Spirulina subsalsa PCC 9445: one gene and its partner. The protein of the gene in region 1 interacts with the protein of each later gene in a pairwise test. Links are inferred from orthologs where the notes say so. Each region holds a gene or a part of one and is shown in the gene's direction. Other genes may lie near its edges.

Region 1 (7,664 bases):
AGGCTTCTTGAGCATTGTAGGCTTTGGGTCCGCCTCCCACGGGGACGAGGAGCAAATCTGGACGACCCATGAGAATCTGTTGTTCAATCTCAATGGGAGCCGCTGCCCCGCCTAAATGGAGGATTCTAATACCTCCTTGCGTCCAACTCCAGGTGACATTTGTCCCGAAACGTCGGCCACCTTCTCGATCATGGGCGATCGCAATTCCCTGAATATTGCGTCCTCGAAACTGAAACGATCCCGCTTCAAAAAACACTAAAGGATTATTGGGAACAATTTCCGCCGCCCCCTCATCAAACAGTTGGCTACTAATTAACACTAAATCCGCTGGAACAGCCGGGGGAGGATACCCAGCCGTGCAGCCAATCGACCGAAAGGGATTGACTAAAATCCGCAGACCTTCCCCCGTAAACAGAAAACAGGTGTGACCGAACCATCGCACCGTTAGATTATTAGGGGTGGGATTGTTACTTTGGGCTTGTACGCCATGCCGTGAGGACATTCCAATTATACTGGCCGCCGTTAAAACACTGGCCCCAGCATAACGGATCAACTGTCGCCGTTTCATCATTATTTCGCTTGTTTGTTCTGCTAAGTTTATATGCGCCAATGGAAAAAGAGAGGCGAAGAAAAATATGGGCTATACTGTCGCACTCTATTGAGCAATTGTTCCACAAGAACCGGATTTCCTGTTTTTAACCCAAGTCTTTTAAAAAATTACGGAGCAGTTGTTTCCCCTCGGTGGTTAGAATACTTTCAGGATGGAATTGCACCCCCTGAATATGGGGATAATCCCGATGCCGGAGTCCCATAATCGTTCCATCTTCCACCCATGCCGTTACTTCCAAGACCTTGGGAAGGCTGGATTTGTCCACTACTAAACTATGGTAGCGAGTGGCTTCAAAGGGATTTGGTAGCCCTTGGAACACCCCTAGATTATCATGTTGAATTGCCGAAGTTTTACCGTGCATTAAAATCGGAGCTAAAACCACTTGACCGCCAAAGACCTGACCAATACTCTGATGGCCTAAACAAACCCCGAGAATGGGGGTACTGACCCCCAATTCCTCAATAATAGCCTGAGAAATCCCTGCATCTTCTGGACGACCCGGACCCGGGGAAATAACAATGCCATCGGGATCGAGTTGCCGAATCTGGTCTAAATCAATTTGGTCGTTGCGGTAGACTTGAATTTTTTGGGCAACGGGAAATTCTGAGGCTAATTCCCCGAGGTATTGCACCAAATTATAGGTAAAACTATCGTAGTTATCAATAACGAGCAGCAATGAAAGGACTCCTTAGAGCGAACGAATCAGGGTCAGTAAGGGGGGTAACAGAATCCAACTGGCCACAAAAACCGCCGTTAAAGCAGAAATCAAGACTGCACCCGCCGCGCAATCTTTGGCAATTTTCGCCAGTTCATGGTACGACTTCTGTACCGTTAGGTCAACTACAGATTCTAAAGCGGTGTTGAGGAGTTCTAAGACCAAGACTAAGGCACAAGTTAAGCCCACCACAGCCATTTCTACGTTGGTCACACGCAGTCCAATGCCTAAACTAACGGCTAATGCACCAATGACGGTATGAATCCGAAAATTGCGCTGGGTGGTGTAAGCATAACGCACTCCAGCCCAAGCATAGCGGAAACTCAGCCAGAGGTTGGGCGCAACTTGCCAAGCGAGTCCGCGATTAGGTTTTGAGGAGTTCTTCACCAGTAAGGGAGAGTTTGAACCAAAGAGGGAGGGCAGAGAGGGAGAAACGTCACTTGGGGCTGTTAGATGTTGGTCAATTTTCATGGTCACTAAGTCCAGTAGAAAGTCGGGGAAGAAGCTTAAGCAGGATACAAGCGGGAATGGTAACTTGATCGGGGAGTAGGTTGGAGTGGAGAAAGCTAGTTTTCTGTGGTTGAGTTACCATAGTTCTAACACTGCTTTGCTTACTTTATAGATCAGTGATGACAAAACCGACCTTTTCTAAGCATTTTTTTTGTTGAGATAACATTCTCAGTAGACTCTCTTCATCAGGATGATCCCAGCCCAGCAAATGCAGAAACCCATGACTGGCTAACCAGACCAGTTCAGTGGTCAGGGGATGGGATTGTTGTTGGGCTTGGCGTTGGGCGGTTTCTACAGAGATGATCAGATCCCCCAGATACAGGGGTTCTGAGTCTAGGGGGGAGGAGTAGGGGAATTCACTTTCGAGGGCGGCAAAGGCGAGAACGTCTGTCGGTTGGTCTTTTTGGCGATATTGGGCGTTAAAGGTTTGGATAGCGCGATCGCCCGTTAAACGCAAACTTAACTCATACCCCACAGCCTCCGGGAGTTTACCCCCCAAATCTTTTAACCAACGCGCAAACCAACTTTGCCACCGTTGGGACTCAATAGGACTCGGGTTTGAATCGCCAAAAAAATGATCTTCAAGGTACAGTGTCACCACAGGCAAAGATTCCATTTCCGCCATGATTTCCCCCTAGCGCGTGAGATAGGCTAAACCCACCAACAACGCTAAAAGACCAACCGTAGAGAGGAAAAAGTGCTTTAAAGACGTGCCGCGCTTCTTAACCATATTGCGCATGGCCAGTTTAACGTAACTCGCTTGGGGTTCAGCAGTAGCCGGAGAGGAAGGGGATTCAGTCATGGGCTTGAGACCATCAAATCTAGAATTGTTTTAATTAATGTAACAGTTTGTTGCAAAGGTGGAAACCGTACAAGATTGTAAGCTATGGAAGAGGAAGGAAATCCGGTAATTCGGAGGGGAAGGATTGATCATGGTTGGCAAACTGACAACCCACGTCTTAGACATTGCTCATGGTTTACCTGCGGAGGGCATGAAGATTGAAGTATGGCGACTGGAAGAGAAGGGAGCTAAAAAACACCTGAAAACCGTCCTCACCAACACCGATGGACGGACAGACAGCCCCTTGTTAGAGGATGAAGCGTTAAAGCGCGGGGTGTATGAGTTGGTCTTTTTTGTCGGGGATTATTTTAGTGAGTTTAGCGAAAACTCAAACGGGGAATAGGGAACGGGGAATAGGGAATAGGGAATCGGGAGTCGGGAGTCGGGAGTCGGGAGTCGGGAGTCGGGAATCGGTGTAGGGGCGCAATGCTTGCCATTGGTGTTAACTTAACGGAGGAGAATCCCAAATTCCCCGAGAATGGGGACAGAAAATGTTAAGTTTTTAGCTAATCGTCGGGAAGCCCCGCACTGTACGTTCGCGTTCACTTCGTGACGCTTCGCGTAGCAAATGTCAGTGTCGGGATGAAAGACGGTTAATTGAGGGGTTCGATGCCCCGAAAATTAACAAACAATCATTTACTAGCGAGTGACGATTTATCCCTACATAGGGTCTGCTGAATAACACGCCTATGCTAGGCTCAACAAGGGAACAGGGAACTCTTAACAGGGAACAAATCATCTAAAACTGGCACGATTGCCTATTCCCGACTCCCGATTCCCCAACTCTCGGACTTATTCAGCAAGCCCTACATATTGTAGAATAGGTTCAGGTCAATAAGCTACTATTCGTGTTAAACCTCAACTATGTGGGTTTGTAACGGATAGGGAAGTTGCTGCGGCGATGATAGTCGAGCAGCGTGGACTTGCAGCCCTCGGACTGGGGGTCAAGCTGCCTGTAGAGGAAGAGGTGATCGGGGATGTCCCTAAAAAGACGTCTAGAGCCTCCCGTAGAAGCAGGAAAGCCTCATAGTGATATGGGGAAGCCCGCACCGTACCCGTAGGGTCGGTGTCGGGAGGATGTCACTAAAGATTACTCAAAAACCGCATATCCCATATAGGTACGGAGAACCACCACACCATGAGCAACAAACCCATTGTTATCGCCCCTTCCATTTTGTCCGCCGATTTTAGCCGTCTTGGAGAAGACATCAAAGCTGTTGACCAAGCTGGAGCAGACTGGATTCATGTTGATGTCATGGATGGTCGCTTCGTCCCCAACATCACCATTGGGCCTCTGATCGTTAAGGCCATTCGTCCCATTACCGACAAGCCCCTTGATGTCCATTTAATGATTGTGGAACCGGAGAAGTATGTTGAAGACTTTGCCAAGGCCGGGGCGGATATTATCTCGGTTCACGCTGAACACAACGCTTCTCCTCACCTCCACCGCACCCTCGGCCAAATCCGTGAACTGGGCAAACAGGCGGGGGTCGTTCTCAATCCCTCTACTCCTTTGGAGTTGATTGAGTACGTTTTAGAGGTGTGTGACCTCATTTTGATTATGAGTGTTAACCCCGGTTTTGGCGGTCAAAGCTTTATTCCCAATGTTGTCCCCAAAATTCAAAAACTGCGTCAAATGTGTGACGAACGGGGGTTAGATCCTTGGATTGAAGTGGATGGGGGTCTAAAACCTAGCAATAGTTGGCAGGTGATTGAGGCGGGAGCTAATGCGATTGTAGCGGGTTCTGCGGTCTTCGGTGCGCCTGACTATGCCGCAGCAATTGAGGGGATTCGCAATAGCAAGCGTCCGGCCAATGCGCCTGAGTTAGTGACGGCGTAGGTTTTCGGGTTGAGATCAAATCGGGTTATAGGGGTAATTCTTAAACCCGATTTGATCGGCTCGGGATTGTCTCACTCTTCTGGGGTGGAAGGTTCGGAACTTTCTACCTCGGGGCTGAGGATTTCCTCTGGGGTGGGTTGTTCGGTTGCTTCTAGCTCTTCACTGGGGGCGATTTCTTCGAGGGGTTCCTCTGGGGTGGGTTGTTCGGTTGCTTCTAGCTCTTCACTGGGGGCGATTTCTTCGAGGGTTTCTTCTGGGGTGGGTTGTTCGGTTGCTTCTAGCTCTTCACTGGGGGCGATTTCTTCGAGGGTTTCTTCTGGGGTGGGTTGTTCGGTTGCTTCTAGCTCTTCACTGGGGGCGATTTCTTCGCTGAGGGCTTCAACGGGACTGGTAACTTCTGCTGGGGCTGGATTGTCTAGGATTTGTTCAATGCCTAACTCGGATGGGATGGGTGTAGGGGCTTGGGGTGCGATCGCCTCTACAGACCCCCCACAGGCCGTTGTTCCCCAAACTAATAAGACGGTGCAAAGAATTGTTAAAAAAGCTTGTATTTTACGCATAATTGCTAACGGTTGACCTCGTGGGTAGTAGCTTGTCTTGCTCTCATTTTAAGCTCAAACCCGAAGCGTGGCTACAGGAGATCCCCCGCCGTGCCAAGTTTTCCCCGATACCCGATAATGGATTGAGAACACCCTACCTCAACCCCAAATGTTTAACTTTGGCACCCCTCAAACCCCTCCAGAAGAACAGGCATGGCGACAACAGTTAGACTATTTCGCTGAAACCCACCAAAGAGAACTAGCTGCACTCGCTTGGGGGCTGTGGCAAGAACATCAAGATCCCGAAACGATTTTTGGCATTGACTTACGCCCTCGCCCCCACTTTGTTTCCTTTACGAAAAGCGCCCTCGTCACCCTCAACGAAAAAGTGGGCAACCATTTACAAGAAATTCTGGGATTAATCGACGGGTATAAACCCGATGCTGAGGTGCTGATGCTCGGGATTGGTCGCGGGCAAATCAAACTGATTTACTTTGCCCCTGACCCTGCTCCTCCTCTGTGTTTCGAGCAAGTAAACCAAGAGCCGGAGTCTTTGTTACCCTTACTAGAAGAGCGGTTAGCTGAACTCTTCCCCATTGAATGTGATTAACGTCACCGTCTGTCTTGAATCCATTCGCTAAAATCCCCCCTGTCCTTTGTTAATCTAGAAATGTCAAGCCTTCCAGAGTCGCTAATGTTGGTTGAGGATGGTTAAACGGCTGAAAATTCTTCCCGATGCGCTTTATTCCTGTTGAGTTGCTAGAAAAGAGGGAAATAGAATCAGTGATTGTTTGCGCGATTCTCGCAAGGCGGGACGCTTCGCGGGAATCGCAAGACGAGACGCTTCGCGATCGCGCTCAGGCAAGCTAAAAACACCCGCTTGCTTTTCCATCAGGGGATGAGTGAGCAACGCCTATCTTGTTTTGTAAATGCCGATGTCTAAACCAAACCAACAGTTTAAGATTACATTTTGGGGCGTGCGGGGAAGCATTCCCTGTCCCGGTGCGGAAACAGTACGCTATGGGGGAAATACCCCTTGTATCGCCATGGAAGTGGGGGACAAAAACCTGATTTTTGACGGGGGAACAGGGTTAAGAGTGTTGGGACAGTCCCTGCTATCTCAGATGCCCATTGAAGCTTATATGTTCTTCACCCATACGCACTGGGATCATATTCAAGGGTTTCCCTTTTTTACCCCGGCCTTTATTCCGGGGAATCAATTCCATATTTACGGCACTGTTGCTCCCAATGGGGCGACGATTCGGCAACGGCACAATGACCAAATGCTGCACCCTAATTTTCCTGTTCCCTTGCAAATTATGCAGGCGAATTTACAGTTTTATGATTTGGAAGTGGGGGAAGTGTTGCAGCTAGATGATGTGACCATTGAGAATGCTAAACTGAACCACCCCGGCGAAGCGGTGGGGTATCGGGTCAGTTGGCAAGGGTTTAGCGCGGCCTATGTGACGGATACAGAGCATTTTCCCGATCATTTAGATGAAAATGTCTTACACCTCGCCCACAACGCGGATTTGTTGATTTACGATGCCACCTATACGGATGAGGAATATCACTCCAAAACTAGCAGTAAGGTGAGTTGGGGTCATTCGACTTGGCAAGAAGCGGTTAAGGTGGCTAAAGCGGCTAAGGTCAAGCAATTGGCGATTTTCCATCATGATCCCCTACACAATGATGACTTTTTGGATCAAGTCCATGAGCAGGTGAGCGCGGCCTATCCGGGGGCTTTTGTGGCGAAGGAAAAACAGTCCATTGATTTAATGGCCGTCGGTCATCACAAAATTGAACCCCCGAGTGGGTCGAATTGTGTCAAAATGTAAAGCGTGTGGATTACATCATCTCCGACTACTGTTTTAACCCCAACTGCGATCGCGCTCGGCAACTTTGACGGCATTCACCGAGGGCATCAGAAGGTTGTGCGCCCAATTTTAGACCCGGTTTTTGACTCAGATCGGGTGATTGTTCGTTCCCACCTGCTCACGGGACAAGAACGATCCAGCGCCCATATTTACCCCACGGTGGTCACATTTAAACCCCACCCCCAAGAATTTTTTAGTGGCCAAAAACGCCAACTGTTAACTCCCTTACCGGAAAAAGCCCAAATTTTGGAACGGTTAGGGGTTGAGCAACTGGTCTTATTGCCCTTTGATCAGAACTTAGCCGCCCTGAGTCCCCAAGAGTTTGTAGAGCATTTGTTGATTGATCAACTGCAAGCCACCCGGATTTCTGTGGGGGCTGATTTCCGCTTTGGTCATAAGCGGGCGGGAACGGTGGAGGATTTAAAGGCGATCGCGCAAAAATTCGGTTGTGAAGTCCGAATCACCCCCCTCCATCGTCTGGAAACCGAACGCATTAGTAGTTCCCAAATTCGTCAAGCTTTAATTAACGGCGACATCTCCCGCGCCAATACCCTCCTAGGGCGTTCCTACAGCATCACCGGAACCGTCGTCACCGGGCAACAACTGGGGCGTACTATTGGCTTCCCCACCGCCAACTTAGAAGTGAGCGACGACAAACTCCTCCCCCGTCATGGAGTCTATAGCGTCCGTGTGTGGACCAACAACGACACCCTACCCGCCACCTCCCCCCAA
Region 2 (2,843 bases), 2.2 Mb from region 1 along the record:
TTTAGCGGCCGCCGCATCATAGCCCGGTTGACTGGGATAAAAATCCGTCATCCGCTCCTGAATCCACTGGTTTAAGCTATAAGTCCGACGACTTGGCACCGCCGGAACTCCAAACTCCTCACAGGCTTTCGTGATCATATTATTCATCTGACGACGAAAGAAGCGGATTCGCCTTGGGGCTTGAGGGGCTTGGGCTAAGGCTTCTTCTAGGGCTTCTTTTAACCAGAGGGAGTTCACGTTCTGATTATTGGTGAATTTGGAGAACCGAAAAAGGGTTTCGGGCGATCGCGTCACCTCCAAAGGACTCTCACAGATTAAAACTTCCCATAATTTTTTTTGATTGTCATCAAAGACCGGACGTGAATAAAAATCGAGTTCCCAGATCGTTGTTCCCATACTCCTGTTCCCATACTCCTGTTCTCATACAACGTAGCTTCCCCCGTAGCTCCTTGGGGCTAGAGAAGTTCGTTAGATCCCTAATATCAGGTACTTTCTTGCGGGTTAAGCATATCATTTTTTGGGCTTGCTTTTGAGAAGAAGAGGGAATCGGGAGTTAGGAATCGAGAATTCCCGATTCCCGATTCCCGGACTTTTTCAGCCCACCCTAAATGGAGGTCACGAAAACATCCTTAAAGAAAAAGAAGATCGACCATTCTGGGCTTATTCTTAATCCGTAAGGTTAAGGGAGTATAACGATGCTCAATAAAACAGAAGCCACCATTGAAGCCATTACCGCCCGAGAAATCCTAGACTCTCGCGGTAGACCCACCATTGAAGCCGAAGTCTTGTTAGAAAGTGGGGCTTATGGACTGGCACAAGTTCCCAGTGGGGCTTCCACCGGAACCTTTGAAGCCCACGAATTACGCGACGATGAAAGCCGCTATGATGGGAAAGGGGTTCTCAAAGCAGTCCGTAATGTCAAAGAGAAAATCGCTCCTGAACTCGAAGGCCTCGACGCTTTAGACCAGGTGTTAATTGACAAAACCATGATTGCTCGGGATGGTTCGGCCAATAAGTCCAACTTAGGGGCTAATGCCATTCTCGCCGTCTCCCTCGCTAACGCCAAAGCTGCCGCCGATGAATTAGCCATTCCTCTCTACCGCTACTTGGGGGGACCCTTAGCTAATGTTCTCCCTGTCCCTTTCATGAACGTGATTAACGGGGGGGCCCACGCCGCCAATAACGTAGACTTCCAAGAGTTTATGATTGCTCCTGTGGGTGCGCCCACCTTCGCTGAAGCGCTGCGCTGGGGGGCGGAAGTGTTTGCTTGTTTAAGCAAAGTGTTAGCCGCCGATGGACTACTGTCCGGTGTGGGAGATGAAGGGGGATATGCTCCCAATTTGAAGTCTAATAAAGAGGCTTTAGATTTGTTGATGGCGGCCATTGAAAAAGCGGGCTATAAACCGGGGGAACAAGTGGCTCTCGCTATGGACGTGGCCGCTAGTGAGTTTTATAAAGAGGGGCAATATGTCTATGATGGTAGTCCCCATAGTGCCAGTGACTTCATTGATTATTTAGGGCAATTAGTAGCAGAGTACCCGATTATTTCTATTGAAGACCCTCTTCATGAGGAAGACTGGGCTAACTGGAAACTTCTGACGGAAAAATTAGGATCTAAAGTGCAATTAGTGGGTGATGATTTATTTGTCACGAACCGCACTCGTTTGGAAAAAGGGATTCAAGAGGGTTGTGGGAATGCCATTTTGATTAAGTTAAATCAAATTGGTTCGTTAACGGAAACCCTGGAAACCATTGATTTGGCACTAACTCATCAGTTTAACTGCATGATTTCCCATCGTTCCGGTGAAACGGAAGATACGACCATTGCTGATTTGGCGGTGGCAACTCGGGCGGGTCAAATCAAAACGGGTTCTCTTTGTCGGAGTGAACGGGTGGCGAAGTATAACCGTTTATTGCGTATTGAGGAGGAATTAGGCAGTCGGGCTGTTTATGCCGGTGCTATCGGCATGGCACCCGGTTCAAAAGCGTAAGATGGCGATTTAAGCTAATTTAACCGGAAAAACCGGGTTTCTGGCGACCCATGGTCGGGTTAACAGAAACCCATCTGCTTTTGAAACTGTTTTTTCCAATCCTTGCGGGTTAGTTGCAAGCCCCATCCTCTTGTGGGTGGGGCAGTTGACAAGACTTTCAACCTTCCCGACTAGCAAACTTCTTCAGCCCGTCCTAACTCGACTCCCCCTCTGAAGATTGAGGGCGAATCTGTTCCGCCTCGGGACAATCCTCCGCTATCAGTAACTCTGTATCCCCCCGAGGCACAGAGGCTAACTTACGCTGAATTGCGCCGATACTCTCTAAACGAACTAATTCCTCCCAAGAACTAATTTCATCATCATCCTCAATTTCATAACGCATGGTAATTAAATCCCCTTCCACATCAACAATATGAGCCGCTTCTATCCAGCGTTGTTGATCTCGCAAGAAAACACATACCTCACGACCCTCTTCATAAAGCTGATAGATCTTGCGGTGTAACATTGTTTACTTTCTCCTAGGCAGATCATGAATGGTTGAAATGTGCAGAACCCCGAGAACTGTTGCATTGACACCCAGCACAAAGAAGGTAGAGAACCCCCTTGGCTGGTTAACCCTTAATTGGGCAATGATTCACGTGATCCAGTTCGGACTTGCCTCAGCACAAGCCCCTCGGAAGGCAACAGTCAGGTGGGAAGATAAAAGAGCCGAAAGCGTTATGAAATGGGAGAAATTCATGAGCAATAATAACTGAGCCATCCAAATGGGCTGGTTAAAAACGAGCTTTGAACGTATCAACATGAGAGGATTGACACTTTCACCACATGAGCTTAATTAGGGTCTGCTGAATA

The links.
Region 2: the proteins of rpe (region 1) and eno interact in binary tests that used the Escherichia coli proteins (3 or more experiments, as listed by UniProt). The link is inferred for Spirulina subsalsa PCC 9445 from one-to-one orthologs.

What each region holds. Positions count from the first base shown.
Region 1 is NZ_JH980292.1:21,173-28,836, reverse strand. What follows is about bases 2,693-5,665. They hold rpe (ribulose-phosphate 3-epimerase), read left to right. Parts: upstream 2,693-3,814; coding sequence 3,815-4,516; downstream 4,517-5,665. Other genes in these bases: ccmS (beta-carboxysome assembly chaperone CcmS), read left to right, coding at 5,225-5,665; SPI9445_RS0100575 (hypothetical protein), read right to left, coding at 4,588-5,076; SPI9445_RS23750 (hydroxyisourate hydrolase), read left to right, coding at 2,768-3,019. In the rest of the region: SPI9445_RS0100615 (MBL fold metallo-hydrolase), read right to left, coding at 1-568; SPI9445_RS0100610 (anthranilate synthase component II), read right to left, coding at 696-1,286; SPI9445_RS0100605 (diacylglycerol kinase family protein), read right to left, coding at 1,299-1,796; rRNA maturation RNase YbeY, read right to left, coding at 1,942-2,460; SPI9445_RS27995 (DUF3285 domain-containing protein), read right to left, coding at 2,470-2,637; SPI9445_RS30215 (hypothetical protein), read right to left, coding at 5,798-5,947; SPI9445_RS0100560 (MBL fold metallo-hydrolase), read left to right, coding at 5,991-6,893; SPI9445_RS23745 (bifunctional riboflavin kinase/FAD synthetase), read left to right, coding at 6,897-7,664. UniProt on the Escherichia coli protein: Catalyzes the reversible epimerization of D-ribulose 5-phosphate to D-xylulose 5-phosphate.
Region 2 is NZ_JH980292.1:2,253,148-2,255,990, forward strand. It holds eno (phosphopyruvate hydratase), read left to right. Parts: upstream 1-695; coding sequence 696-1,991; downstream 1,992-2,843. Other genes in the region: SPI9445_RS0110460 (Tab2/Atab2 family RNA-binding protein), read right to left, coding at 1-396; SPI9445_RS0110470 (DUF6679 family protein), read right to left, coding at 2,185-2,496. UniProt on the Escherichia coli protein: Catalyzes the reversible conversion of 2-phosphoglycerate (2-PG) into phosphoenolpyruvate (PEP). It is essential for the degradation of carbohydrates via glycolysis.